DNA from 4 places in the Desulfovibrio psychrotolerans genome. Region 1 is predicted to be linked to each of the others. Evidence: predicted binding sites of a transcription regulator. Region 1 holds the regulator's gene; each other region holds the start of a gene.
The links. The regulator sigma-54, encoded in region 1, starts transcription at its own class of promoters, with help from an activator protein. The targets are predictions, from matches to a motif close to CTGGCACGGNNNNTGCTT.
Positions count from the first base shown of each region.

Region 2: the regulator sigma-54 is predicted to act here: its motif matches at 4,477-4,494, upstream of hpsG ((2S)-3-sulfopropanediol dehydratase).
Region 3: the regulator sigma-54 is predicted to act here: its motif matches at 1,769-1,786, upstream of HUV26_RS16380 (flagellar hook protein FlgE).
Region 4: the regulator sigma-54 is predicted to act here: its motif matches at 5,197-5,214, upstream of HUV26_RS08335 (Flp family type IVb pilin).

Region 1 is NZ_BLVP01000001.1:140,146-147,537, forward strand. Features, by position in the region: gene kdsA (3-deoxy-8-phosphooctulonate synthase) at 1-302, shown strand, start outside; gene HUV26_RS00610 (KdsC family phosphatase) at 292-813, shown strand; gene lptC (LPS export ABC transporter periplasmic protein LptC) at 814-1,410, shown strand; gene HUV26_RS00620 (LptA/OstA family protein) at 1,520-2,005, shown strand; gene lptB (LPS export ABC transporter ATP-binding protein) at 2,015-2,737, shown strand; gene rpoN (RNA polymerase factor sigma-54) at 2,965-4,389, shown strand; gene hpf (ribosome hibernation-promoting factor, HPF/YfiA family) at 4,518-5,060, shown strand; gene HUV26_RS00640 (PTS sugar transporter subunit IIA) at 5,071-5,520, shown strand; gene rapZ (RNase adapter RapZ) at 5,513-6,424, shown strand; gene HUV26_RS00650 (PTS sugar transporter subunit IIA) at 6,478-6,915, shown strand; gene HUV26_RS00655 (PTS sugar transporter subunit IIB) at 6,925-7,386, shown strand.
Region 2 is NZ_BLVP01000008.1:544,460-551,851, reverse strand. Features, by position in the region: gene HUV26_RS10135 (sigma-54 interaction domain-containing protein) at 1-582, opposite strand, end outside; gene hpsH ((2S)-3-sulfopropanediol dehydratase activating enzyme) at 735-1,682, opposite strand; gene hpsG ((2S)-3-sulfopropanediol dehydratase) at 1,828-4,323, opposite strand; gene HUV26_RS10120 (TRAP transporter substrate-binding protein) at 4,989-5,999, shown strand; gene HUV26_RS10115 (TRAP transporter large permease) at 6,242-7,392, shown strand, end outside.
Region 3 is NZ_BLVP01000043.1:158,121-165,512, forward strand. Features, by position in the region: gene HUV26_RS16365 (ATP-binding protein) at 1-268, opposite strand, end outside; gene HUV26_RS16370 (periplasmic heavy metal sensor) at 539-1,102, shown strand; gene HUV26_RS16375 (hypothetical protein) at 1,399-1,626, shown strand; gene HUV26_RS16380 (flagellar hook protein FlgE) at 1,926-3,473, shown strand; gene kdsB (3-deoxy-manno-octulosonate cytidylyltransferase) at 3,750-4,511, shown strand; gene carA (glutamine-hydrolyzing carbamoyl-phosphate synthase small subunit) at 4,511-5,635, shown strand; gene HUV26_RS16395 (tetratricopeptide repeat protein) at 5,867-6,670, shown strand; gene ilvD (dihydroxy-acid dehydratase) at 6,771-7,392, opposite strand, start outside.
Region 4 is NZ_BLVP01000008.1:125,180-132,571, reverse strand. Features, by position in the region: gene HUV26_RS08355 (outer membrane homotrimeric porin) at 1-445, shown strand, start outside; gene purT (formate-dependent phosphoribosylglycinamide formyltransferase) at 777-1,961, opposite strand; gene HUV26_RS08345 (FIST N-terminal domain-containing protein) at 2,091-3,233, opposite strand; gene HUV26_RS08340 (sigma-54-dependent transcriptional regulator) at 3,416-4,825, shown strand; gene HUV26_RS08335 (Flp family type IVb pilin) at 5,296-5,463, shown strand; gene HUV26_RS08330 (A24 family peptidase) at 5,582-6,133, shown strand; gene cpaB (Flp pilus assembly protein CpaB) at 6,165-6,992, shown strand; gene HUV26_RS08320 (type II and III secretion system protein family protein) at 6,989-7,392, shown strand, end outside.

The sequences.
Region 1 (7,392 bases):
ATCTTGTGGTGGATTTTCGTTCCCTGCCCATCATGCAAGGGTTCGGCGTGCCCGTTGTCTTTGATGCCACCCATTCCGTGCAGTTGCCGGGTGGACAGGGCGCAAGCTCCGGCGGAGACAGGCGGTTTGTGCCGCATCTGGCCCGCGCGGCGGTAGCCGCCGGTGTGAACGGGGTGTTCCTTGAATGCCACCCGGACCCGGACAAGGCCCTGTGCGACGGCCCGAACAGCTGGCCGCTGGACAAGCTGGACGCGCTTCTCGCTGATCTTTCAACCCTGTGGAACATAACGTATGCGTGCTGAGGAAATTGCCCGTAACATCCACGTTATCGTGCTGGACTGCGACGGGGTGCTCACAGACGGGGGACTGTATTACGATGTGCAGGGAAACGTTTCCAAACGGTTCAACGTGCAGGACGGGCTGGGCATAAAGGTCGCGCAGAGTCAGGGCATTCATGTGGCTGTTATCACCGGGCTTGAGTCCGAGGCGGTCAAAAGCCGGATTCTCTCGCTGGGCATAGATGACTATTTTGCGGGATATCTGGACAAAATGGACTGTTTGGAGCAAATCCGAGTCAAGTACGGCATCGAATTGAGCCAGATGGCCTATGTGGGTGATGACTGGGTTGACCTTGCGCCTATGCGTGCCGTCGGTTTGGCCGTGGCAGTGTCCAATGCCCAGCCGGAGGTGTGCGAACTGGCGCACTTTGTTACCCAGAGGCGGGGCGGAGACGGAGCCGTACGCGAAGTGATACGGTTTGTCCTCAAGGCGCAGGGCAAGCTTGCAGACGCCATGGCCCGCTGGAACGAGTAGATGCGCACGCGCCACATCATCCTGCTTCTCGTGGCAGCCGCAGTGGCAGCCGCGGTGATCCACTCGTACGTGAGCAACCGTGCGGTGACAGAAATCAGGCAGGCTGTGCGCAAAGGACAGATGGGGCCTGAATCTGCCGTTGATCTTTCTTTACGGGGTGTGGAGCTTACTCAGGGCGAGAAGGGCGAGGAAGTATGGAAGCTCAAGGCCCGTGGAGCATGGTATGAACAGGCAGGGGGCGTGATTCAGGTTTCGCAGCCCGAAATTGTTTATTATTTACGCTCGGACCACAGCGAACTGCTGGTGCGCTCCAGCAGGGGGGTGGTAAGCCAGCAGGACCGCCTTGCCAGGCTGTGGGAAAATGTGGAGATTGAACGGGACGGCGGCTTTATTCGCTCCGACCTGCTTATCTACAATGGAACCGACCACACGTTGAACATACCGGGAGAGGCCCGATTTGACGGTCCCGACCTGTTCGGTACCGCTTCCGGAGTGACTGTTTATCTGAATGACAACGTTTTACGCGCCGAAGGCGGAGTGGCCGTAGAGATGCGCATCCGCCAAGGACTGAATGATATTATGGAGGGCAAACCGTAACATGATCCAAAGAATACACACGGAAACACCAGCCACAGGAATGCCGCGTTGCCGGGCTATGCGCTCCCGGACGATGTGCTGCCTGCTGCTGGCAGTCGGCGTTTTTGCCATGGCAATCTGCCTGGCCGGTCCTGCCCGCGCACAGGAGGAAATTCCTGTACGGATAACCTCTGACAAACTTTCCTATGACGCGACCGGACAGAATGTACGTTTTCTGGGCAAGGTGCATGTCACCCATCCGGATGCCCAGCTCTGGGCGGACTCCATAACCGTGGTGCTCTCTTCGTCCGGGAACAGCGGGAAAAAGAAAGAGGAAGCCCCCGCCATGGATGCTGGGCAAATTGAACGCATCATCGCCGAAGGCAGTGTTCGCGTGACCATGCAGGATGGCAAAAATGGCTCCTGTGCCAAGGCTACTTACGATTTGACTACCGGTATTCTGGTCATGGAGGGGCAACCCATACTCCGTGATGGCGAAAACAGCATTCAGGGGCACACCATCAACTTCTACGTCAAAGAGAACAAGAGCGAGGTGCTCGGGTCTTCCGACAAACCCGTGGAAGCCATTTTTACCGCTCCCAAGCGCTTCAACTAGCGGGTCCGCATGTCGTTTCTGGAAGCGGAATCTCTGACCAAGCATTACGGCAAGCACGAAGTGGTGCGCGGCATTTCCCTGAGCATGAAGCAGGGGGAGGTGGTGGGATTGCTCGGCCCCAACGGTGCGGGCAAAACTACCACGTTTTATATGCTCATAGGCATAGTAAAACCTACCAGCGGCCTTGTGCGCTATGACGGCACGGACGTGACGGATTGGCCCTTGCATGAACGCGCACGCGTAGGCCTGAGTTATCTTCCGCAGGAAAGTTCCATTTTCCGCAAGCTCACTGTGCGACAAAATCTGGAGCTTATCTTAGAGCACACGGGACTCCCCATAAACGTGCAGCGAAAGCGGGCCGACATGCTTCTTGAGGAATTTCGCATCACCCGCATAGCGGATTCCATGGCAATGCATCTTTCAGGGGGCGAACGGCGCAGGCTGGAAATAGCCCGCGCACTTATCCGCAAGCCCCGGTTCATTCTGCTGGACGAGCCTTTCGCAGGAATTGACCCTCTGGCCGTGGATGATATTCAGAGCATCATACGCGGGCTCAGCAACCGTGGGATAGGGGTTCTCATTTCGGACCACAATGTGCGCGAGACCCTGAATATCTGCGACCGGGCCTATCTTGTATATGAGGGGCAGATAATCCTTAACGGCACCCCCAGCCAGATAGTGAACGATCCCAAGGCTCGCAGGGTGTATCTGGGAGAAGGATTCTGCCTGTAGGTGTCGTGACTTTTTCCCGACCTTTTTGAATATTTTGCAAGACATTTCTTTCTGATCGCGCAAAAGCCCGTTTTACGGGCTTTTCTCTGTTGCATGGTTAGTGCTTGTATGGCAAAAGGGACTCAGGTTTGCAGTTTTGGAATGCTTCTTGATAGAGGTCCGGACCGCGCTTCCAGCAGCGCGTCAACCCCCTTGATGCACGGCACTACTCCGGGAATATCGTACCTATGGCATTAGAACTACGGCAACAACTCAAGCTCTCCCAGCAGCTGGTTATGACCCCCCAACTGCAGCAGGCAATTAAGCTGCTGCAGCTCTCCCGGCTTGAACTGATGGAAACCGTACAGCAGGAGTTGCTGGAAAATCCCTTTCTGGAAGAATCTGCCGAGAGCATAACGCCCGCTGATGCCACGGAAGCTGCGGAAATACGTTCTGAGGCTGTGGAAGCCTATGATAAGGAGCTTGCCACCAACGCGGACTGGGAAGACTATCTGGGCGATTTTTCCAGTACCAGCAGGCAAACATCCTCCCGAGATGCCGAAATACCTGAAGAGATGACATCGTTTGAAGCGCGACTCACCTCGCGCCCATCGTTGGACGGCCATCTCTCGTGGCAGCTCACGCTTTCCTCCATAACGGAAGAGCAGAGAACCATAGGGGAAGTGATCATCGGCAATATCGGCTCCAACGGCTATTTGCAGGCCACGATGGAGGAAATTGCAGATATGGCCGGGGCCACCGTACCAGAGGTGGAGGTAATGCTGCGCAGGGTACAGCGCTTTGACCCTGTGGGTGTGGCAGCCCGAAGCCCGCAGGAATGCCTGCTGGTGCAGATAGAAGTGCTCGGATATGACCGCGACCCCGTTCTGGTGGAATTGGTGCGCGAACATCTGGAAGACCTTGAAAAGCGCCGCTACAAGCCCCTGTGCCGTAAGTTCCGTATAAACATGGACGATCTGAAGGAATATATCGACCTTATCCTCACGCTCGATCCCATGCCCGGTGCCAGCTTTGGCAGCAGCGAACCGCAGTATGTTTCCCCCGATGTCTTTGTGCACAAGTATGACGGCGAATTTGTCATTATTCTCAACGAAGAAGGACTGCCCAGTCTGCAGTTGAGCGATATTGTGGACTGTCTTCCCACTGTTTCCGGGCCGGATAAGGATTACTTTCAGGAAAAGATGCGCTCTGCCTCGTGGCTCATTAAAAGTCTGCATCAGCGGCAGCGCACCCTGTACAAGGTGATGGAAAGCATCGTCAAATACCAGAGAGGGTTCTTCGAAGAGGGGGTCACCCAGCTTAAGCCGCTCATTCTTAAAGACATTGCAGAAGATATTGGCATGCATGAATCCACGGTGAGCCGCATTACCACCAGTAAGTATGTGTCTACCCCGCACGGTATTTTTGAGCTTAAGTTCTTCTTTAACAGTGCCATAGGGATGGATGACGGCAGCTCGGTGGGTTCTGAGAGCGTAAAGGCCCTTATCAGACAACTGGTTCAGGGAGAAGACCCCCGACGCCCGCTCAGTGACGAACGCATAGGTGAAATTTTGAAAGAAAAGTTGCAGTTGAATATTGCCCGCAGGACCGTTGCGAAGTATCGTACTGCAATGGACATTCCCTCGTCCTCCAAGCGAAAGTCCGCGTTCTAGGTTTCCGCGTATTAGGAGAAACCCCGAATGTGCAGGCGGTATGCGCAGGACAGGGAATGCGGATACACTGCCAGAGATACCCGTGCGGACTCACACACGGTGCGCCCGCCGAACCTAAGGAGGCATATATGAACATCGCATTCACTTTCAAGAACTTCGAGCCTTCCGACCATCTGAAAAAGTATGCCCGTAGACGCTTTGAAAAGTTGGGGAAATTCATACGCCATTCCGGCAGGTTGGAAATGCAGGTGGGCATGTCCGTGGAAAACTACCGCCACAGGATTGATGTGACACTGGTTTCTGACAACCTCAACCTTTCCGCTTCTGAAAAGTCCGAAGACATGTACGCCACGGTCGATCTTGTGTTTGACAAGCTTGCCGCACAGGTGAAAAAGCATGCGGAAAAGAACAAGGATCATCGCCGCGGCGGAGCCAACATTGCCGTTCGCGAGGACATTATAAGCTATGCGGATACCGGCTCCGGGCGGGAACGGACCATTGTGGGCACGGACCACTTTACGCCCAAGCCCATGGGTATTGATGAAGCCGCTCTGCAGTTGGATTCGCTGGACTACGACTTCCTTGTGTTTCTGAATGCCGAGACTGAGCGTGTGAATGTAATCTACCGCCGGAAAAACGGCGACTTCGGCCTGATTGACCCCACATTCTAGGACACAGATAATGAAACTGGGTGAATACCTGGATAAAACGATGATACTGCCCGAGCTTACCGCCAGCACCAAAGAGGAGGTGCTGGCGGAGCTTGTGGCACCTGTTATTGCCGCCTGTCCGCAACTGGACGCGGAAAGCGTAGTCAACGTGCTGCGTGAACGTGAAAGTCTGGGAACCACGGGCATTGGCGACGGCATAGCCATACCGCACGGCAAGCTCGACAATCTGGACCGGATAATTCTGGTTGCCGGAAGGAGCACAGGCGGAGTGGATTTTGAGGCTCTGGACTTTAAGCTCTGCACCATCTTCTTCCTTGTTCTTGCCCCGGAACAGGTGGCCGGCATGCATCTGCGCATACTTGCCCAAATTTCCCGGCTGCTCAAGGATCCCGAATTCCGCAGTTCCTTTCTTTCCGCACCTGATGCGGATGTGCTGTGGCACCTGCTCAATAATGCCTGACCGGAATCCCGACATGGAATACGAATCATCTGCGGTTTTTCCCGTGCTTATTGTCACCGGGCTTTCCGGCGCTGGCAAGAGCACAGCACTGAAGGTGTTTGAGGATCTGCGATACTTTACTGTGGACGGCATGCCCGCTTCATTGGCATTGCAGATGCTTTCTGTGCTTGATGAACGCAGTCTTGCAAAACATCGTGGGCTGGTGCTGGGTATGGACCTGCGCCAGTTTGAGTTTGACAGCGAATTCAGAGAGGTGCTGGACGGGATGCAGCGTAAAGGCGTAGCTCCCGTCATTCTCTTTCTGGAGGCGCGTCCCGATGTCATCATCAGGCGTTATAAGGAAACTCGCCGCCCGCATCCTTTGGAGAATCGGGACCTTGGCCTTGAGCAGGCTATGGAGCTCGAGAGAAACCTGCTTAAGCCCGCCCGCGACATGGCCGACCTCGTCATTGACACGTCGGAGTTCTCCATTCACGATATACGGCGCGTTATCCAGCAAAAGTGGTCTATTCTGGAGGGTAACAGGCGCAGCCTGCGGGTACACCTGCTGACCTTCGGCTTTAAATACGGAACACCCGCCGAGGCGGATATGGTGTTCGACCTGCGTTTCTTGCCCAATCCGTATCATGACCCCGTGCTCCGTCCGCTTTCCGGCAAGGATAAAGCCATCGCGGAATATGTTCTGGGGTCAGAGCCGGGTAGGGAATATCTGGCCCGCCTGACAGATTTTCTGCACTTCACGCTTTCGCAAATGGAAGCAGAAGGCCGCTACCGCGTTACCATAGCCATAGGCTGCACCGGCGGCAGGCACCGTTCCGTTTCTACCGCAGAAGCCCTTTTTGAGACTTTGAAAAACTTTGATTTTACGGTATCTATCGAGCATCGGCATATGGAGCTGGGTTGAATACTGTATGATCCCCCATACCGGAGCGCTGCCGCCGGTGGAGAAGATATTTCATGAGCGTTTCCAAGACAGAAGAATCGCAGGTGGGCGTGGTTCTGGTCACGCATGCCGATTATGGCTCCGCGCTGCTCCATGCTGCTGAAATCATACTCGGGCCGCAACAGGACTGTGGGGCTGTGAGTGTGGATGGCACGCAGGAAGTTACGGAGACCGTGGCCAGACTCAAAGAAACCGTAGCCCGCGTTGACCGGGGACAGGGCGTGCTGCTGCTGACAGATATGTTCGGCGGCACACCCACCAATCTTAGCCTGTCTCTTCTGGGCGGCGGCAATGTGGAAGTGCTCACGGGAGTCAATCTGCCCATGCTGCTTAAGGTATTCGGCAGCCGCAAGACGCCGCTGCATGAACTTGCTGAAGAGGCGAAGTCCGCCGGGGAAAAGGGCATTGTCCTTGCCGGCGAGGTGCTGCGTCGTAAAGTGAAGAACGGGTAGGGCAACGCAATGCTGTGGGTGCGAATCGACAACAGGCTCATTCACGGGCAGGTCATCGAAACATGGCTGCCGTATACGCGCGCCAGACGCCTGCTTGTGGTGAATGATGAGATAGCAGGGGATGATCTGCAGCAGCAGATAGCTTCTCTGGCTGTTCCAAGCAGAATTCATGCAGCATTCATACGTGTGGGCGAACTTTCCGCTTACGCTGCGGAGCATGCCGATGCAATGCAGAACACCTTGGTTCTGGTTGCTACCTGCGGTGATGCGCGACGCATTGTTGAAAACGGTTTTTCCATAAAGATACTGAATGTCGGCAACTTGCATTTTGCACCGGGTAAAAGGCAGGTGTGCGCACATGTGGCACTTTCCGAAGAAGATGAAGCCTGCCTGCGCTTTTTCAACAAACGGAGCGTGGAACTGGATTTTCGCTGCGTTCCTAATGACCCCGTTCAGCTTAAAGGGTGGTAGTATGAT
Region 2 (7,392 bases), on a different contig from region 1:
GGTAAGACGGGCAAACACGTCCTTGCCCACTCCTGTTTCTCCCAGAATGAGAATGGAGGCATCCGTGGGTGCCACGGTCTCCAGCATGTCCACCACCGCGCGCATGGCGTGGCTTTCGAACACGGGAGCAAGGGCGCGGTTCTGCTCGTTGGCAAGATAGGCCATCTGCTTGTGGAACTGGTCGATGAGCTGGCGCTGCTCCTCCATCTGCTCATTTATCCGCGTAATCATGGTAATGTCGCGGACAAAAGTGACCACAAGCCGCAGGTCCCCTGCCTCGTTGAACACGGGAAAACCGGAAAGCACCAGCCGCTTACCGTCCTGCAACTGCTGCACATGGGTGGCGGGCCTTCCCGTTCGCACGATCTCCGGATTGAGCACCCGGTCGAAAACCCCCTCCTCCACCAGCGTGCGCACCTGCTTGCCCTGCACGTAGTCCTGCTTCAGCCCGGTAAGCTGCTCATACATGCGGTTCACCCGCAACGCCACGCCTGAGGCATCGGAGATAAACACCCCGTCGGGCAGGGCATCGAGAATGCTCTCGAAATGTTTGGCAAGAATGTTCGCGGAACGGTGTACCATGGGGCTCCCTCGTCAGGCTCCCTTGTCACGGGTGTTGGAAAAAGGCAACCCTTGCGGGCCGCCTCTCCCTTCGTCACATATGCCCTGCTGCCGGAGCACGGGCAGGCTCGCAGGCACGTTCGCCCGCCCGTGCTGTCTCCGGCTGCGGCAGACTAGGCGTGCGCTGCCTCGACCCTGTCGCCCAGAATGCCCCGTGCAACAGCAACCAGCCTGGGCATGACATCCTTGCCCAGCGTCACATCCGCCATGGGCGGCGTACGGTCAAGGAACACATACTTCTGCGTTCCCAGCCGGTGATAGGGCAGCATCTCATACCGCACCGCAGGGTACGGCCGCAGAAATTCCGCAATGGCTGCCACTGCTTCTTCCGTGTCGTTAAAACCGGGAATGATGGGGGTACGGGCAAGCACGGGGGTATCGGGCACCAGTTCCATCAGCTTGCGGAAATTGTCCAGAATCAGCGCGTTGGGGCATCCGGTATGCTCCTCATGCATGGCGCTGTCCATATGCTTGATGTCGTAGAGGATGTAATTCAGATAGGGAGCCGCGGCCTCCATGGTCTTCCACGGCACCATGCCGCAGGTTTCCACGGCGGTCTTTATTCTGCGCCTGCGTGCCTCGCGCAGCAGGGCAAGCACATATTCGGCCTGCATGAGCGGCTCGCCGCCGGAAAGGGTAAGGCCGCCGCTGGAACGGGTATAAAAGGCCGCGTCCTGCTCCACCACCTTGAGCACATCATCCACAGTGCGTTCCTGCCCGTAGACGATGAGGCCCTGCGCGGGGCAGGCTTCGGCACAATGCTTGGGGCAGCCCTCGCACAGCGCGCGGTCTATGCGCAGGGTATCGTCCGGTTCGCGTATGATGGCACCCCGCAGGCAGGCCTGCAGGCAGCGCGTACACTTGGCAAAGGTGAGGCACCGCCCGGTGTGATACGCCAGTTCCGGCTCCCGCTGCTGCGATTCCGGGTTGCTGCACCAGCGGCAGGCAAGGGGGCAGCCCTTCAGGAACACGATGGTGCGTATGCCCGGCCCGTCATGCACCGAGTATTTCTGAATATTGAATACTATGCCTCGTTTCTTCTTGTCTTCAAGAACGCTCATGCTTCCCTCTGGCTGGCTGAGAATGGTTGGGACTCCGGGGCGGGGCAACGCGCACCCCCTGCTCCATCAGGCAGCGCGGGACGGGCCGTTATCGGCCCGCCCCGCTTGCCGTGTGTTGCCGGGAGTTACCGGATGGCGGAGGAGGTTATGCTATCGCTTCATGCTCGGTGCGTGCGATAAGGTCATTCTGCAAGTCGGGCGACAGGTCCACAAAGTAGGCGCTGTAGCCCGCAATACGCACGATGAGGTTGCGGTACTTCTGCGGGTCCTTCTTGGCAGCAATGAGCGTGTCGCGGTTAATGACGTTGAACTGCACATGCCACAGCTTCAGGTCGCAGAAGGTGCGGATGAACGACACCAGCTTTTCCGTTCCCTGCTCACCCTCAAGGCTCTTGGGGGTGAACTTGATGTTCAGCATGCGTGCCGCGCGGTCGCGCTTGCTCATGTTCTTGGTGTTGTAGTTGGAGAGCAGAATGGCGGTGGGGCCGTTCACGTCTGCACCATGAGAGGCGGAGGAGCCGTCGGACAGGGGGGTAAAGCCCTTGCGTCCGTTGGGCGTGGCGGAAACCACCTTGCCGAAGGGCACATGCGAGGTGAAGGGCACGTAACGCAGGTCGTTGTGAATGCCCAGTTCCTTGCTGTATTTGCCGCCGTATTCCACGGAAATGCGGTCCAGCTCGCGGCCTATGGCGTCTGCATACTCGTCGTTGTTGCCGTAGCAGGGAGCGGAGCGCAGCATGGCATGCACGTCCTCGCAGCCTTCGAAGTCGTTGTCGATGGCGGAGAGAATCTCGTCCATGGTCAGCTTCTTGTCTTCAAACACAAGCTTCTTAATGGCCGAAAGGGAGTCCACCACCGTGCCCAGGCCCATGAACTCGAAGTAGCCGAGGTTGATGCCTTCCGGAATATGAGTCTGGTGCAGGTCCATGCAGTGCTTCATGCACAGGTCGTGCATGGCGGAACCCATGGGCTGCGCAAAGTGGCGGGCACGGATGTTGTTGATGAGGTACTGCTGCACAAAGGCGGTTCTGAGGAACAGCAGGTGCTGCTGCACATAGGCGTTCCAGAACTCATCCCACGTGGCAAAGTTTCTGGGGTCGCCGGTTTCCATACCCAGCTGCTCGTCGCCGAACTTCTTCATACGGCCGTTGCGCAGCACCATTTCCACAGCGGCGGCAAAGTTGATGTAGGCCCCGCCGGAGGTGTAGGTATCGCGGTTGGGCATACGCGCTTCGGTGCAGCCGGAAACGGCGTAGTCCAGCGCCTCTTCAAAGGTCGCGCCCTTGGAAACGTAGAGGGGCACGATTTCTTCATCGTTAATCAGCTTGGGGAAACCGGAACCGTCCTTGATGGTTTCCGCCACGTCCCACAGGTAGGCTTCCGGCGAACGGGAATGGATACGCGCCGCAAGGTCCGGGTAATGCAGCGGGAATTCGCGCTTGGACTTGAGGATAAGGTGAGTCAGTTCGTTGGTGGCGTCGCGTCCGTCCGGAGTCTGGCCGCCCACGGTCACTGCTTCCCAGTGTGCGTACCCTTCGTTGAAGGCGCCGCCGGTGGGAGAGATGTACATGTCGATGAATTCGGCCATGCCCACCCACATGCACTCAAGCAGTTCCATGGCCTTGTCTTCGGTCAGCACGCCTGCTTCAATATCCTTGATGTAGAAAGGATAGAAGTACTGGTCCATGCGGCCGTTGGAAATGGTGGTGCCGGTCTTCTGCTCTATGCGCGAGAACATCTGGGTGAACCACTGGCTCTGCACGGCTTCATAGAAGTTGCGGGCGGGGTTGCCGGGCACATGCTCGGCCATGTCTGCCATAAGCAGCAGCTCCTGCTTGCGCGCGGGATCGGCTTCCTTTGCGGCTGCTTCGCGGGCGACCACGGCGTGACGCTTGGCCCACAGCACAATGGCTTCGCACACAATGACCACGGCTTCGAGGAAGGGCTTCTTCTCGCAGCTGTCCACGGGGCTCAGCGGGTCCAGCGTTGCCAGCTTGTCCAGTGCCTCCTGACGGATGCCGTTGAAACCGCGCTTGAGAATCTTTTCATAGTCGTGCACCCACTGGATGGATGAACGGAAGGAAGAGGTTTCGTTGACGATGAAACGCGAGGTCAGCCCCTGCGGATCATCGTAGGTGAGCTTGTGCACTTCCGGGGGCAGGGCGGCGTTCAGCGCCTCGTGGTAGGTCTTGCCTTTCCAGAACGGTGCGATTTCTTCGATGACGATCTTGGCGTCTTCGGGGGTGATGGTGGCGGGAGACTGCTTGCGCGTGGGCAGGTCGCGCACGGCAATGTCAAGGAAGTCGCCGTCCAGTTCGGGATACAGAATACCATAGCGTCCGTCGCAGCCTGCACGGCCAAGAATCAGCTGGTCTTCCTGCACATAGACGGTCATGTTTTCAGCAATGTGCTTAAGCGCCTTGGCCCAGCGCAGTACCAGCGGCTGGCCCTCAGTCTGCTTCATGGACTGGGTGAAATACAGAGCGCGTTCAATGTCTATGCGCGGCTTCTGGCCGTCAAAACGCTCAAGCAGCTTAAAGACGCGGCTGTGCGTCTTGCGGAATTTGTCTTCCTTGCCCGCGATCTTATCATGCAGACGCTGTTCCTGCGGCGACATGCACGCACACGTGATTCTTGTCATGCGAATACTCCTGGACTATTTTTGGTGTTACGAAGCTTGGACTCTGCGCCCAGTTTGCCACCATGCCCTGTGCGGTTTACGCGTGTGTCAGGCTGGTGCGTGTACTGCGGGGCTTGTGCCTTGCGGAACTCCCGCCCGCTTTGAAAACCCTGTGAGCACGGTTTGTGCCAAACATCGCAACACGCTGAAAAATAAAGAATTGGCTACCTCCTCTCGCAAAAAATTTGGTTGTGAAAAAAATCCCGTTACGGGAATGTTGCAGCTTTGCATCACATGGGATCAGACAGCATTTTTTCCTCGCATTTGCGTCGCAAAAATGCGACATGCGCTCCAGATGTGCTGCGTTTGCGACACCGCATCGGCATTGCCGTCCCTTTATATTGATACCTCTTGTGAAAATTATCCCATACAGAAATGGCTTTCAGGAGCGATTCCTTTTAGATGCATACTTGCGACACCTCGCCCCGTCCCCAACGCCACCCCGGTCGCACAAGCGCACTAACGAACTGATTTTATTGACACCACTCGCCGTATTCCAGAAATTAGCACCTAAAATTTTTGGCATACATCCTGCTCATACACAATCGACACAAGCGACCGGTGCATACATCAGGGTGGTGCACACCTTGAGATTCTGGTCACAACACCCGATTTTTGGAGGAAAAATGAAGAAGAGCCTCGTATTCGCAGCCATTGCCCTTTTCGGTGCCATTGCCCTTTTCGGCACAAGCACCCCGGCAGACGCCGCCAAGCCCGTTACCCTGCGTCTCGGCCATCCCATGGCTCCCGGCAACAACGTCACCGTGGGCTACGAAAAGTTCAAGGAACTGGTGGAAGCCAAGAGCGACAAGCAGCTCCGCATCCAGATTTTCGGCAACGCCCAGCTCGGCAGCGACCGCGTGACCACCGAAGCGGCACAGGCCGGCACGCTGGACATGTCTTCCAGTTCCTCGCCCAACATGGCGAGCTTCAGCAAGGCATTCATGGCCATTGACCTGCCCTACATCACCTCCCCGAAGTATCAGGAAAACCTCTACAAGGCGCTGGACGAAGGCGAGCTTGGACAGGAACTGGAAAAGGTGGCCAATGAGATAGGCCTGACCACCATCATGTTCAGCGAATACGGCTACCGCAACTTTGTCAGCACCAAGAAGCCCATAAAGACCGTTGCCGATCTGGCCGGGCTGAAGACCCGCACCACCGATTCCCCTGTTGAAGTGGCCGTGGCCAAGGCTCTGGGCATGAACCCCGCCCCCGTGGCATGGGGAGAAACCTACACCGCCCTGCAGCAGGGCACCGTGGATGCGGAAGGCAACACCTTCTCCCTGCTGAACGATGCCAAGCACACAGAAGTGCTCAAGTATGCCATGGATTCCAACCACAACTACTCCATGCACCTGCTGCTCATGAACAAGAAGAAGTGGGACAGCCTGTCCGCCGAGCATCAGACCATTATCCGCGAAGCCGCCCGTGAAGCCCTGATCTGGCAGCGCGCAGAAACCGTGCGCCTTGAAAAGCTCGCATGGGACGCCTTCCGCGAAAAGGGTATAGAAATCAGCATTCTTGACGAAGCGGAACGCACCAAGCTGAAGGAACTGACCGAACCCGTGCGTGCACAGTTCGCTTCTCAGGTTCCCGCACGGCTTCTGGAACTCATCAACGAAACCCAAAAGTAGCCCCCCTGCCCGCTTTTCTCCGGAAAAGCGGGCAGCCTTGTTCCTGCCCGCCCCGCTGCCGGGGCGGGTAAGAGATAACAGATTCCCGGCATGAGCGGGAAAGGGGTGCCCGTCCCGGCTAACCGGCGGCGTTATGCCCGCAATGCGGCAGCCACCGGCCTGCGTGGACAGACACAGGAACACGGTCCCGGCCTATCCGGGTTGAGGGAGGCTTTATGAGCCAGGAAATTATCTGCAACACAATGCCCATTAACGATACGACCGACGCATCTGCCCTGAAAAAGGCATGGCTCTGGCTGGACAACAACTTCGAGAAGATATTTCTCGTGGCCGGCCTGCTGTCCATCATCGCCTTTATCACCTTCCAGACCGCCTACCGCTATGTGCTCACGCATTTCACAAGCGGTTCGGGAGCTGCGGTCTGGACTGAAGAATTGTCCAGATACATCTTTATCTGGATAACCTATCTGGCGCTCTCCGTTGCCATCAAAAAACGCAGTTCCATCCGCATAGACATCCTGCATGACAAGCTTTCCGCACGCTGGCAGAATGTAAGCTGGGTGATGGTGAACACGTTCTTCCTCACGCTTACGCTCACCATCTGCTGGACCGGCTGGTCGCAGATAGAGCGGCTGATGATGTTCCCCCAGCACACCACGGCTCTGCGGATTCCTTTCATCATACCGTATCTGGTGCTGCCGGTGGGATTCGGCCTGATGAGCCTGCGCCTGCTGCAGGACCTTTCCGCGCAGGTACGCGCCTGCGGCCTGAAAGACACCGCCATAGCCCTTGCCTGCGTGGGGCTGGTTATTTCGCCCATTGTGATCACGGAATACATGGAACCGCTTCCCGCCCTGTTCGGCTACTTCGCCGCGCTGTGCATCATAGGGGTTCCCATTGCCATTTCCCTTGGCCTTTCCACGCTGGCCACGGTTATCTGCGCAGACACCCTGCCCATCCAGTACCTTGCGCAAACAGCCTTCACCTCCATTGACAGCTTTCCCATCATGGCCATTCCCTTCTTCATCGCCGCAGGGGTGTTCATGGGAGCGGGCGGCCTTTCCGAGCGCCTGCTGGCACTGGCTGACGAGATGCTCGGCGGGCTGTACGGCGGCATGGCGCTGGTAACCGTGGCAACCTGCATGTTCTTCGGCGCCATAAGCGGCTCCGGCCCCGCCACGGTGGCAGCCATAGGCGCGCTGACCGTACCCGCCATGGTGCAGCGCGGCTACGACAAGTACTTTGCAGGCGCACTGGTCGCGGCGGCAGGCGCCATAGGGGTTATGATACCGCCCAGCAACCCGTTTGTGGTGTACGGCATATCCGCGCAGGTCTCCATCGGCGACCTTTTCCTCGGCGGCATTGTGCCCGGCGTGATGACCGGGCTTGTGCT
Region 3 (7,392 bases), on a different contig from region 1:
TCTCTTCCACCAGTACCTGCATGCGCATCTCTGTTCCCAGCCGGTGGCGCATGCCTGTGCGTGCGCCCGCTTCCAGAGCCTTGATGAGCGCCGCCCCCTTTTCTTCCAGAATGCGGGCCATCTGCTTGCCGTCCCTGTCCAGATTGCGCAGCGTCATGGCAAGGATGATGACACCCAGTATTACGGCACCACCGATGACCAGCCATGGCGAGGCAAAGGGGCCGGGCAGGCGTTGTTCCCTGTGCAGTTTCATTGCGTTCAGTTCCATAGTGGCGGCGGCTCCGTTTGGGGGTGGACAACCCTTATACAGGTGTTCGTTTTTTATACACCCTGTTTCGGTGCGCTGTACAGTTCTTATACACTGCAGCATGCCCTGCAGGGCTGCGCGTTGCCGGCCACGTTGTTTTTTACATAGTGTTTCAGTGTGTTGCGACAGTGTTTGCGTGTTGGCACGCCCGTTGCTCTATACGAAGCAAGCAAAACGCGAACCACTGAAATTTTTCAGATACACTACAGTAGACAGAATTGGAGGATACTCATGAAAATCACTCACGTAATGATAGCCCTGATGACGGTTGCCCTGCTGGGCACGGCGGCTGTTTCTTTTGCGGGCATGCGCGGCGGCATGGGCTGCGGATGCGGCAGCATGATGGGCCAGTCTATGGATGGCGGTCACGCCGGCATGATGATGGGCAAGGGCCACGGCAAAGGACATGGCAAGATGCAGGGTGGAAAGGGCTTCATGCAGAACCTGACCCCGGAGCAGCAGGAGAAGTTTGGCGCACTGAGCGATGCCTTTGGCAAGAAGACCGAAGCCCTGCGCGCGGACATGTGGGCCAAGCACACCGAACTGCAGGCACTGACCAACAACCCCAAGGTTGAGCCCAAGTATATTACCAAGCTGGTGCAGGAACTCAAGGAACTGAACCTTGCCATGCAGGCGGAACGCACCGCGTTTCACGCACAGGTTGAAAAGGAAGTGGGCATAAAGAATTTTGGTCGCGGCTTCGGTGCCGGATGCATGCCTGCGGGTAATGCGGTTGACGCAGGCGCGGAAGGCGCGGACGCTCAGGCTCCCGCAGCAGGACATGACGGTCATTAAGATCAGTACAGGACGCAAATACCTCCTTCACGCCTCCTCATGATACACCCCCGGCCAGACGGTTTTACCGTCCGGCCGGGGGCGAATCATTTGTACCGGGCGGCGGGGTGAAGGTGCATCTATCCCCCGGAACAATAAGCATCTTCCTGCATCGGGCTTGCAACCTTGCAGAAAATGGGGCACTACTGTCCGCAGTTGCTGTGAGGACGCAGCCTCGCCTTTTTCCCGAATCAGGAGCATCCTTTGTGCTCTTTTTTCCGGCGCGGACGTCTGCCGAACAACCTGCAGGAGAAACCATGCCCACTTCTCCCCCCGTGAATTCCGCCTTGCAGCGCAAGCTTGCCGCCCTGCTGGAGCATCTGAAGGAGCGCGGTGTTTCCGGCACTGCGGTTCTTGAGGCCACCTGCGACCTGCTGCGGGCAAAGAAGGGCAGCCGCCCCGGAGGCGGAGCAGAAAATATTGCCCGTACACCCGGCCTTTCCACCCGGCACTGCCCCGATGCGGGCACCCCCGGCACCGACTGATTCTGGTTCGGCCTTTCCCCTCTTTTTATCATTTATTTCAGTGTTGTGGCGCGTTGATTTGTGCGCAACATCCTCTGCTGCGCCGTGTACACCGAGGCTGATTCCTGTGCGGAACACTCTAAAGGACGCGGCGATCTTTGTTTTGGCACACCCTGTGCTTTCTTAAGAACCGTAAGGAAATCTTTGCCGCGCGCAAGGCTCTGTTCATGGAAACGGTTTCGGGCACCGTGTTTCCGTGAGGGCGGAGGTACATCGCGCGAGGAACACTCTGCGGGCTGGCGCCCGCGAGGGGGGCGATCATGGGTCTGACGGCACTGTATACCGGCGCAAACGGCATGAAGACGCTGTCCACGGGGATGCAGGTTGTGGGTAACAACCTTGCCAACGTGAACACGGTGGGCTTCAAGCAGCAGATGGCCATTTATCAGGATATGCTGAGTACCGGCGTGTCTTCTGCCTCGGTCAACGGGGCGGGGCGTGCGGACGGCGCGGCTGTGGGGTACGCCCAGCTGGGCATGGGTGTTTCCATGGCCGAGGTGCGCACCATACACAGGCAGGGCTCATTTGACATAGCCAACGAGGTGACTGACCTTGGCATTGGCGGTATAGGCTTTTTCGGCGTCAGCCGGAACGGTGTGACGCACTATACCCGTGCGGGGAACTTCCGGTTCGACAAGTCGGGCTACCTGACTGACCCTTCCGGCTTCCGGCTGCAGGGCAAACCCATTGTCAACGGCGTTGCCGGAGGCACAGGCGACCTGCGGCTGGATATAAACCAGAACGGCAAGGTGGTGCTGCCCGCCAGTCCCACCCAGAGCGTGCGGCTTATAAGCAATCTCGGCTCGGTGGATGACCTTGCGTCCGATACCTCTGATCCCTTCTTCTCGCTTGCAAAGACGTGGGACGGCACGCAGGAGCCCCCGCTGGGCAACGGCGCCTTCTCCCACAGTTCTACCATGCGCGTGTATGACGCGGACGGCAATGCCCGCGATCTGACCATATACTTTGACGCCGTGAACGGGGTGAGCAACGCCGGGGGGAACAGGTATTTCGAGTATATCGTCACCATGCCTCCCTCGGATGACGGGCGTTCTTTCTCCGGCGCGGGCAAGGGGCTGCTGCTGGCGGGCACGCTGACCTTCGGTTCCGGCAATACCCTGACCGACATGACAGCCTTTGTGCCGGGGCAGGATACGTCCAACCTGAGCAGCTGGGCACCTGCATCGTTCAGCGCGGGCGGGCTGCCGCAGTTTGACGTTTCGTTCCTGGGTCAGGGCGGGGGCGCAGGCGGAACGCAGACCATTTCTCTGGACTTGGGGGTGAGCAACCCCGGCGGCGCGTGGACCAGCACCGCCACCAGCGCGGGTGCCGTGGGCAATAACGCCGCCAATCTTCCCGGCATGGCGCAGGCTACCCCCGGTGCTTCCAACACCACTGCGTACAATGGCGCTTCTTCCACCCTGCTGCAGCGTCAGGATGGCTACGGAGAAGGGTATTTGCAGAATCTGTCCATCGGGCGCGATGGCGTGATGACCGGCAAGTTCAGCAACGGTGAAAGCGCGGACCTGTTCCAGATATCCATCTACCGTTTTACCAGCGAATTCGGGCTGAAGCGGGAGGGCGGCAACCATTTTTCCGCCACCAACGCCTCGGGCGCAGCGCAGGAAGGTGTGCCGGCTTCCGAGAACTACGGCTACATTGCTGCCAAATCCCTTGAGCAGTCCAATGTGGATATGGCCACCGAGTTTGTGAACATGATTGTCACCCAGCGCGGTTTCCAGTCCAACAGCAAGATCATTACCACACAGGACCAGATGATTCAGCACGCCTTGCAGATGAAGCGGTAGCCGCACTCCAGGGCAGCGGCATGCATGGCCTGTAATTCCGATCTATTATCCGGGTCGGATATGCCCCGGAACGGGGCCGGAATTTCATATTTCCAACCGGACGATTTCCGGCTATAGTCTCTCGATTTCGGGTCGGGAGTCTTTGGCGTGCCCTGTGGCTTCCGGCGCGGCGGCTCCGTAAGCAGCCCTTTTCCGTGTGCGCAGGCGGCCCATGGAGTGGCCGGCCGCAGAACCGCAGGCACGCGGCATATACTTTTTGGAGGGCGAACGCGCACAATGGCATCTGCCACCCCTGTTTTCGGCATTATTCCCGCCCGGTACGAGTCTTCCCGGTTTCCGGGCAAGCCCCTTGCAGACATTCTCGGCAAGCCCATGTTCTGGCATGTGTATACCCGTGCCCGGCAGTGCCCGCTGCTCACGCGCGTGGTACTTGCTACAGATGACCTGCGTATAGCCGATGCCGCGCGGGAGCACGGCGTGGAGTGCGTGATGACCCGGACGGATCATCCCAGCGGCACCGACCGTGTGTACGAGGCAGCCTGCCTGCTGGGCGTGCCGGAAGACGCTGTGGTGGTGAACATTCAGGGCGATGAGCCTGCGCTGAACCCGCAGATGCTCACCCAGCTAGTCAGCCCCTTTACGCAGGATGCGGCGGTGCAGGTGAGCACGCTGGCGCAGTCCGTCTCTGTACAGGGGGCGCACAGCCCGGATGTGGTGAAGGTGGTGTGCTCCGCCAACGGTGACGCCCTGTATTTTTCGCGCGCGCCCATTCCCTTCTGCCGCGATGCGGACGCGGAAGGTCAGGCTGCTGGAGCCTATCACGGCCATATCGGGCTGTATGCCTTCCGCCTTGCGGCCCTGCGGCGGTTCACCGAGCTTGCACCCTCGCGGCTGGAGCAGACGGAAAAGCTGGAGCAGCTGCGGCTTTTAGAAAACAACATTTCCATCCGGGTGGTCATGACACAGCACAAGACGCATGGCGTTGACCGGCCGGAAGATATTGCCACAATCCTCAACATGCTACGGGAGACACCCTGATGAAAGCCCTTTTGGCCCTTGAAGACGGCTTCGTACTGGAAGGCCGCTCGTTTACCGGGCCCGGTGAGGCGGGCGGCGAGGTTATCTTCAATACCGGCATGACCGGCTATCAGGAGATTCTGACCGACCCTTCCTACGCGGGACAGATGGTCTGCATGACGTATCCGCTCATCGGCAACTACGGCATCACCAAGGAAGATATGGAGTCGGGCAAGGTGCACTGCGCTGCGCTCATCGTCAAGGAGTGCTGCAAAACGCCCTCCAACTGGCGTTCTGTGGAGAGCCTGCCGGAGTATCTCAAACGCCACGGCGTGCTGGGTGTGGAAGGTATAGACACCCGCGCCCTGACCCGCCATATCCGCATTAACGGTGCCATGCGCGGGCTCATTTCCACGCAGGAACTGGACCCTGCCAAGCTGGTGGAACGCGCGCGCCAGCTGCCCTCCATGGAAGGGCAGAATCTGGTGGAGGGCGTGGCTCCCCAAAGCCCCTACGCGTGGGACGGCGAAAAGCCCGTGCCCGTGACGCTGACGGACGGAGAATACGCATGGCCCGGAACGGGGCCGCGCGTTGTTGTCTATGACTTCGGCATAAAGTGGAACATTCTGCGCCTGCTGAGCGAGCAGGGGTTTGACCTGCTGGTTGTGCCGCCCTTGTTTACGGCGGAACAGGTGGCCAAGGTCAAGGCGGACGGCGTGTTCCTTTCCAACGGTCCCGGCGACCCGGCCACGCTGAAGGAAGAAATTGCCCAGATAACCAAGCTGGTGGACATGCTGCCCGTGGCGGGCATCTGCCTTGGGCACCAGTTGCTCGGGCATGCCCTTGGCGGCACGACCAGCAAGCTGAAGTTCGGGCATCACGGGTGCAATCATCCGGTCAAGGACCTTACCACCGGGCGCATTGAGATTTCTTCGCAGAACCACGGATTCTGTGTGGAATTGCAGAGCGACGATGTGGAAATAACGCACATGAACCTGAATGATAATACGGTGGAAGGGATAGCGCACAAGACGAAAAAGGTCATTTCTGTGCAGCACCACCCGGAAGCCTGCCCCGGTCCCAACGATAGCCACTATTTCTTCCGCAGATTCCGTGATATGATGCAGGAAGGCGCGGGAGCCTAGCGACTGCCGGATTTTATTCCGCAGGCCGCTCAGAATGGTGGTGCAAGACGCGGGATATGTTCAGGTCCGGTTTATCCGGTTTTACCCTGTGGAGCAGAGATAACTGTGTGCAGGGGTGAACATTCCGCAGCAGTATGCCGCCGCTTCAGCGGTTCGTCAGCCCCGCCGTACTCGGGTGCCGCGCAGAAAGCCCGCGCGGTACCCGGAAGAACAGACCTTCTTGGAGCACCTATGTCCGCGCAACTGACCAAGGCCCGACAACAACTCAATCAGATACGCACGCTCCTCAAGCAGGGGAAATATCAGCCTGCGGCGCAGGCGTATCATGATGCGCTGCTGACTTTTCTTAAAAATCCCCTGATGAAGGCGGAGAAGGAAGAGTTTCAGCGGCTGCTGGAAGACAATGCGCATAACCTGAACAACGACAAGGAGCTGCGTAAGGTTTTTCCGCTTATGATCCAGTACGAACCGGGCAAGGAACGGGAAGTGCTGGAGATTTTGAAGGAACTGCTTCAGGAGCTCATGAACGCTGCCGCCTCCGAGGCGCAGCTGATGATGAGCATGATGGAACAGCGCAGGCAGGCGGAGCTTGAACGCGGGCAGAAACTGCTGGACGAACGGCAGTATGATCAGGCCAACGCGGTGTTCAAGACGCTGGTGAACGAGTTTTCCAAAGACCCGGAGCTGAAGGCTGACATAGGTGACAGGTTTATCAAGGCCGGCCGCTATGAAGAGGCGTACGAATACCTTGCTGCAGCCATTGATGAAAGCCCGGAATCCATACACTTTTACAACCGTATAGGCATAGCCCTGCGCAAGCTGGGCAAGTTTGACGTGGCGGAAAAGTATTTTGCGCGGGCCGTGAAGTTTGCGGGCAGGGACCCCCACCTGTTCTTCAACCTGGGCCGCCTGTACGTGGACTGGCAACGCTGGGACAAGTGTGCCAAGGCTGCGTCCATGGCACTGAAGCTGAACCCGGACTTTGAGGAAGCCCGCAAGATGCTTACCTTTGCCACCAAGCGCATAGGGAAGTAGGGATCACGAAACAACCCTGCTTTGCACCCGAAGAAAGCAAGGCCCCTGCCGGGAAATCCGGCAGGGGCCTTGTTTATGTGTTCCGGTTCAGTCGTGCGGGCTACTTGTACACCGCTCCGCTTGCGGCGCTGCTGACCATGCGGCTGTAGCGGCGTAGCAGCGGGGAGGTTATTTCCTTCTCCAGCGGCTTCCACCCGGCGCGGCGTCTGGCAAGCTCGTCTTCATCCACCAGCAGGTTCAGCGTGCGTTCCGGGATGTTAATTTCTATGCGGTCGCCCTCGCGCACAAAGGCAATGGGGCCGCCGTCTGCTGCTTCGGGCGAAACATGGCCTATGGCCGCGCCGCGCGTGCCGCCGGAGAAGCGGCCGTCGGTGATGAGCGCCACGTCCGCACCAAGGCCGATACCCGCAATGGCTGCGGTGGGCGAAAGCATCTCGCGCATGCCGGGGCCGCCGCGCGGGCCTTCGTAGCGGATGATGATGGCGTCGCCCTTATTGATTTTTCTGGCCATAATGGCGTCGAAGGCGTCCTTTTCAGACTCGAACACCCGTGCCGTGGCGGTGCGGACCATCATTTCGGGCGCAACGGCAGACTGCTTGACCACTGCCCCTTCCGGCGCAAGGCTGCCGCGCAGGATGGCAATGCCGCCCTTCGGCGAGTAGGGCGAATCCACAGGACGGATGACCGTGGGATCAAGGTTTGCGGCACGGCACTCCGCAAGG
Region 4 (7,392 bases), on a different contig from region 1:
CACCTTCGGCTTTGACGGCTATGCCGGCGGCAACGTCACCCCCACCGGTGACCTGCTGGGCACCAGCTACGACGGCAAGTGGGGCCTGGGCCTCGTTCTGGAAGACATCAAGGTTATCGAAGACCTGACCTCCCAGATCCGCGTTGTCTACGTGAAGGGTACCAACGATCACGACGTGCTTGACAGCCTCGTTAAGTACACCAGCACCTCCAAGGCTACCTTCCTCAGCAACAACATCGGTACCTTCATGACCGACAAGGACCAGGCTTGGGAAGTGAACTTCGACCACAAGTACATGATCTATGAAAACCTGGCCATGATCGTGGAACTGGGTTACGTGAACCTGGACCTCAACGACTCCGCATGGGGCCTGAACCAGGCTGGCGCAACCAAGTACGACGAAGATGCTTGGAAGGCTAACCTGATCTTCCAGTACACCTTCTAAGGTACACTGGTAAGACACATAGATCGCGTATACTCCTGACGCTTTGACAGCCGGGGACCTTCGGGTCCCCGGCTTATTTGTATTCTTTTGCGAGGTGGCCTTTCGCTGTCCATTTGCCTGTTGCCTGTGCCCCCCCCCCACGCAAAAAGGCCGACGGTCATCCCGCCGGCCCTGGTTTCACAATCCCCCCTGTTTCTCAGGGCCTCATTCTTTGCTGTTCCACCCGTCTGACAGGATACTGCCCTGCGGCGTATGGTCCCCGGGCACTCTCATGTTTGCCCATACCCTGCAACCTCCATGTCAGGGCACCCCCAGTCAGACAACACGCACCTTATTCAAACCGCACCGTCACGGCGGCGGATACCCGTTGCGCCTTGCGCTTTGCTTCCTCTATGGACTCAGCCAGCGCCAGTGCAACGCCCATACGCCGTTTGCCCTTCACTTCCGCCTTGCCGAACAGGAGCAACTGCGTCTGCGGTTCGCTGAGTGCCTTGTCCAGATTGGCAAAGGTAAGCCCGGTGCCGTTGCCCTCCACCAGCACCACGCTGGAAGCGGCGGGACCACGCTGGATGATGGCCGGAACCGGCAGCCCCAGAATCGCGCGCACGTGCAGCGCAAACTCGCTCATGTCCTGCGAGATAACGGTCACCAGCCCCGTGTCATGCGGGCGGGGCGAAACTTCGCTGAAAATCACCTCGTCCCCGCGTATGAACAACTCCACCCCGAATATCCCCCAGCCGCCCAAGGCCTCCGTAATGGCCCCTGCAACACGGCGGGCTTCCTCCAGCGCCTTGGGGCTCATGGGCTGTGGCTGCCATGAAAGGCGGTAGTCGCCGTCCACCTGCACATGCCCTATGGGATCGCAAAAGCTGGTTCCCCCCGCATGGCGCACGGTCAACTGCGTGATTTCATAATCAAAGTCTACAAACCCTTCCACAATCACGCGCCCGCTGCCGGTGCGTCCGCCCTCCTGCGAATACGCCCATGCCGATGCTATGTCGGCCTCCGTCCGCACCGTGCTCTGCCCCTTGCCGGAAGAACTCATCACCGGCTTGACCACGCAGGGCAACCCTATGGCGGCAACAGCGGCACGGTACTCCTCCTCCGTATCCGCAAAACGGTAGGTAGATGTGGGCAGCCCCAGTTCCTCCGCAGCCAAACGCCGTATGCCCTCACGGTTCATGGTCAGGCGGGCGGCGCGGGCCGTGGGCACCACGGTAAAGCCTTCCCGCTCCAGTTCCACAAGGGTATCCGTGGCAATAGCCTCTATTTCCGGCACAATAATGTCCGGCTTCTCGGTCTCTATAATGCGCCGCAGAGCCGCCCCGTCCAGCATGCTTATGGGGTAGGAACGGTGCGCCACCTGCATGGCCGGAGCGTTTTCATACCTGTCTACCGCAATCACCTCCACGCCCAGCCGCATGGCCTCTATGGCGACTTCCTTGCCCAGCTCTCCGGAGCCGAGCAGCATCATACGGGTGGCGGAAGGGGTGAGCGGGGTTCCAATAGATGCCATGGCGCATGCTCCTCACAGATGAAAAGGTTCAAAAAAACGCAGCCCCCACGGGCCGCTTCCTGCCGACATGCGGCACACAGACATATCTTCCGGCAGGCGCACCATCAGCATCGGCACGCCTGAAATTCGCTACGTATCCGTCCCTTCACCCAGGATCACCCCGGTAAAGGTCTGGTTCACATGCAGCCCGTCCACCTGCTCACCGTAGGTATGAAAGCCCACATGCGGCACCTCGCGCAACACGGCGCTCAGGGCTTCCGTCAGGCCGCACCGCTCAGCCTCCAGCCTGCGGTGCACGCATTCGCAGCCGATGAGCAGCTTCGGCCGGGGCACTCCGGCAAGGGCACGGTGCAGGGATTCATCCAGATCATACACCATGTCCCTGCCCGTTCCCATATGCAGCACAAGCCCCTGATCAATGGGGCTCATGAACACAAGGCTTCCGTCCGCATTCACCCTGCCCACGGTACGCACATAGTTTTGCCCGCCCAGCCGCAGGATAAAGGGATGCAGCGTGAAATGCCAGTCCTCCAGCGCCTGCGCCGCCACACCCAGCGCGTCTGCATACACCTGCGCGGCAGAAAGCCCGTCTATGGAGAACACGGTTCGGGTCGCCGGATCGGCTGCTGTTATGACAAACGACCTGTCCGAGCGGATAAAATGATGGGTCTGAAAAATGGCAAAGGGCAAATCCGTCTCAAACAGGGCAACCAGCGCTGCATCCGGATGAAAATCACCTCCGTGGTACACGGCAGTCTGCCGGAACTGCATATCGTCCCCGGCGGAACCGCCCACCACGGGCACATCGCCCAAAGCACCCTGCAGCAAAGCGATAACCCGTTCCTCGCGCGCCGTCAGGCCGTCCACCAGCAGCAGGGCGAACATGCGCTCCGGGTCCAGAAAATTCTGCGACGTGCCCGCCTGCAACTCCATGGCAGCCATCACCGCATCGGTGGAACCCAAGGTGGAGACGGGCGAAACAAGATGTGTATGCATGGCCACATGCCGCGATCCAATGCTCGCCGCCACAATAGTCCCGGAAAGATACCCCGCGCCGGTCACAAACTCCCCCGCCGTGGTACATCCCGCCACCGGGCAGGCAAACGCCTCATCCACCGCCTGCGCCAACCGGCCCAGATCATACCGCGAAGACGCAAAAAACAGCACGGCCGCCATATCCGGCTGGTCAATGGCCTGCGCTATCTCCGCCACCGCCAGAACAGGATCGGGGTTTGCGGAAAAGGCTGTCTTCACGTGCATGGTTCCGGACATGTAGGGCTCCCCAAAGGATGAAACAGCGCCTCTTGCTGCGCGTGCACACAGTCTACACGAAAAGCCGCCCGTGTTCCATCACCGTAATACACCTCTCCCGGCACCCCTTCATGCGCCCTTGCCCGTTTACAATAGTTCCGCACCCCGCTACAACCGGACTAAACCACAGCCGGAAACACGCCATGCACCACACGCCCGCAGAACATATCCTGCTCATTGAAGACGACCCCGCCTTCGGTGCCATGCTCACCGAGGCGCTGGATGCCAAGGGCTACAGCGTGCATCGCGAGGTTCGGGCGGAAGATGCCCTGCAACATCTGCGGGACCACGGCAGCCACGGGTTCGACCTCATCCTCACAGACGTAAAGCTGCCCGGCATGTCCGGTCTGGAGGCCATTCCCCGGCTGCGGCAGATGGCGCCGGAATCGGACATCATCGTCATGACCGCCTTTTCCACCAAGGAAATGGCGGTGGAGGCCGTGCGTCAGGGGGCCTACGATTTCTTTTCCAAACCCTTCAGTCTGGGCGAACTGGAAGTGGTGGTCCGCCGCTGCATGGAAAAACGACGCCTCCAGAGCACGCTCGCCCAGTTACGTTCCACCCTGCTTTCCAGCGGCCCGGCAGGCTGCATCATCGGCGAAAGCAGCGCCATCCGCGAGGTCAAGGAACGCATAGAACGCATCGCCCCGCTGGACACCACCGTGCTCATCCTCGGTGAATCAGGCACCGGAAAAGAACTCATTTCCGATACGGTCCACGCCCTTTCGCCGCGTGCGGGCAACCCCTTCATCCGCGTCAACTGCGCCGCCATTCCCGAAAACCTGTTCGAAAACGAACTCTTCGGCCACGAAAAAGGGGCCTTTACCGGTGCCGCACAGGCGCAGGCAGGCAAGTTCGAGCAGGCGGACAAGGGCACCATCCTGCTGGATGAAATAGGCGACATGCCCCTGTCCATCCAGCCCAAGCTGCTGCGCGTGGTGGAACAGAAGCAGGTGGAACGCCTCGGCGGCCGCAGGCCCGTCAATCTGGACGTGCGCATCATCGCCGCCACCAACCAGCATCTGGAAGACCTCATCCGCGAAAAACGGTTCCGCGAAGACCTCTACTACCGCCTGAACGTGGCGGTCATCCATCTTCCGCCGCTCAGGCATCGCCGGGAAGATATCATTCCCCTTGCCCACCATTTCCTGAACCGCATCCGCAGGCAACTCGCGCTGGATGTGGACGGCTTCACCCCGCAGGCGGAATCCGCCCTGCAACGCCACGACTGGCCGGGAAACGTGCGCCAGCTTGCAAACGTGCTCGAAGGCTTGGCCATCAGTGCCGCGCCGGGTCGGATAGAAGAGCACCATGTACTGCGCGCGCTGGGCAACGCCACGGGCCGGAATATCCCGTCAACCGCACCCCACGCCATAGACCTGCGCGAAGCCGTGGAGCACTTCGAAAAAACCCTCATCCTCAACGCCCTGCGCCGCACCGGCGGCAGCCAGAAAGACGCAGCAACCCTCCTCGCCCTCAATCCCAAAAACCTCTGGGCCAAAATGCGCAAGCATGCCATCACGCCGGATGACATTGCCGTCTGCACCTCCTGAATCTATTTTTTTTAGACCAAACACCCTGCCGCCTTCACACCCCCGGCCCTAGCAGCGCAGTACAGTGGGGAAAGCCCTACCTGAAGTCTAGAAAATCCCTAAAAATCAAGCCCGCCACCTCGTCTATCATTCTTAGAACGTGGCCCGGACACCACCTTTTCCCTTGCCGCGCAACAGGTTCCGGCCTTCTTCCAAAATCTTCCACCACTCGTCCAATCTATTTTTCTTGGAACAGACGGAAATACCACTCCGCATGCGGCTTCCTTTCAGAGGCCTTATCACCCAATCTCCCCGCTATAAAAGCGGCGCTTCATTTTTTTGTTTCTTTAAAATAAGACAGTTATCAACTTTTATTCCTCATACAGCCCCCTTTGGCACGCCGGTTGCCTTAGAGAGGCCGTGCAGCATTGATAGGCAGTCACAAAACAACAAACGTCAACCAATTCATCCCAAACAGGAAGGAGAACCCCATGCGTGCCATCATGAATTTCATCCGTGAAGAAGAAGGTGCAACCGCTCTGGAATACGGCCTGCTCGCCGCCCTTATCGCCGGTGTGCTGACCGCTGCCGTTACCCTGCTGGGCGGCAACATCCGCGCCCTGTTCGAGCGTCTTGCCGGCGACATCGGTGCCGCGTAAGCCCCTGACCGCTTCACAACGTCCCAAATTACGCCTGATCGCGTAACGCGTTCGACGGGACCGGGAACCCCGACCCCGGTCCCGTCAAGCGTTACAGGCCCCTGAATGGAGCAACCCGATGCAACTGTTCATGAACCTCACCCTCGCCGCCGTGCTGCTCACAGCCGTCATAACGGACCTGCGGGCGCAGCGCATTCCCAACTGGATCACCTTTCCCGCCATGGCCCTTGCCCTTGCCGCGCACACCACAACCCAGGGCCCGGAGGGACTGATCTTCAGCCTTTCCGGCCTCGTCCTCGGTTTTGGCGTGATGTTTGTGCCCTACCTCATGGGTGTCATGGGTGCCGGAGACGTCAAGCTCATGATGGCCGCGGGGGCCTTTCTGGGCATGGCCGCAACCCTGCAGGCCTTCATCCTCACCAGCCTTGCAGGCGGCGTTTACGCTCTGGTCATGCTGGCCCGCCGCCGCAATGTGCTGGCGAACATCTTCCGGGCCCTCAAGGACTCCGCCGCCCTGTTCCTGTCCACGCGCCAACTGGCTTATGTGCGGCAGACAGACCATACCAGCTTCCCGCGCCTGTGCTACGGGGTGGCCATCGCCGCGGGAACCCTTGCCTCCATGTTCATCACGTGGGGGACAGCCGGATTCGTTCCGGCACAATGGATGTAACCGGTAATTTTACAGATCGCCGGGGGGAACCATGCGCGCATCAACTCTCATTCCGCTTTTCCTTGGGCTCCTGCTTTCGCTGGCAGCCGGCTTCATGGTCTTCACATGGATGACCTCCAGCCGTCCGCAGCCGCAGGCGGTTCAGGCTCCTAAAACAGTGAACATCGTGGTCGCCTCCCAGCCCGTGGGAAAGGGCACCAAGCTTTCCGAGCAGCACCTCAGGCTGGCCGCCTTTCTGCCGGAATCGATTCCTGCGGGCACCTTTGCCGCCCCGGAAGAACTGTCGGGCAGGGTAACGTCCGTTCCGCTGGAACCCGGCGAAATCATCACCACCGCACGCCTTCTGGACGACAGCGTCCAGTACGGCGGCGTCTCCTCCCTCATCAGCCCCGGCCTGCGCGCCATCGCCGTCAAGGGCAACCAGATTCTCGGCATCGCCGGGTTCATCCGTCCAGGTAACAGCGTGGACGTGCTGGTGACCATAGACGACGAACGGCGCGACAAGGACAAGGCCGTCACCAAGACCGTGCTGGAAAACATCCGCGTCATCGCCACAGGCACTGAGCTGGAAAAGAAGGGCGATGATACCGAAACCTCTTCCGTGGACGTCTACACGCTGGAAATGACCCCCGTCGACGCAGAAAAGCTGGCACTGGCCGCCACACGCGGCACCCTGCACTTTGCCCTGCGCAATCCGGCGGACGCAAGCACCGTCCGCACCGGCGGCACCAACGTGCCGGATACGCTGGCATCACTCACCCCGCCGCCCGCCAAGAAGCCCCGCAGCAGCGCGCCCCCTGCCGTAACCGTGGAGCTGATCACCGGCACCAGCCGCCAGACCATGAGGTTCGCACAATGAAAATCACCCGCGCATACCGCGTTATGCTTGAACCCCGTCCCCGGCAGAGTGGTTCCTCCCGTCCGCTGACAGCCGCCATTCTTCTGTGCGCCCTGCTGCTCACTGCCGCCTTTGCCTCAACAGCCCACGCGCAGCCATACGGCATCACGCCGCAGACAGTGGAAGTGGTCAAGGGCAAGTCCATTGTCATCCGGCTGGACGCCCCCGCCGCACGCGTCTCCCTTGCGGATACGGACACGGCAGACATCATCCTGCTGTCTCCGGTGCAGGCGTATGTTACGGGCAAGAAGCCCGGCGTCACCAACCTCACGCTGTGGTCGGGCACGGGCGAACTCGCCGGTGTGTACGATATCCGCGTCACCGCCGACCTTGCCCACCTGAAGGAGATGATCCACCGCGT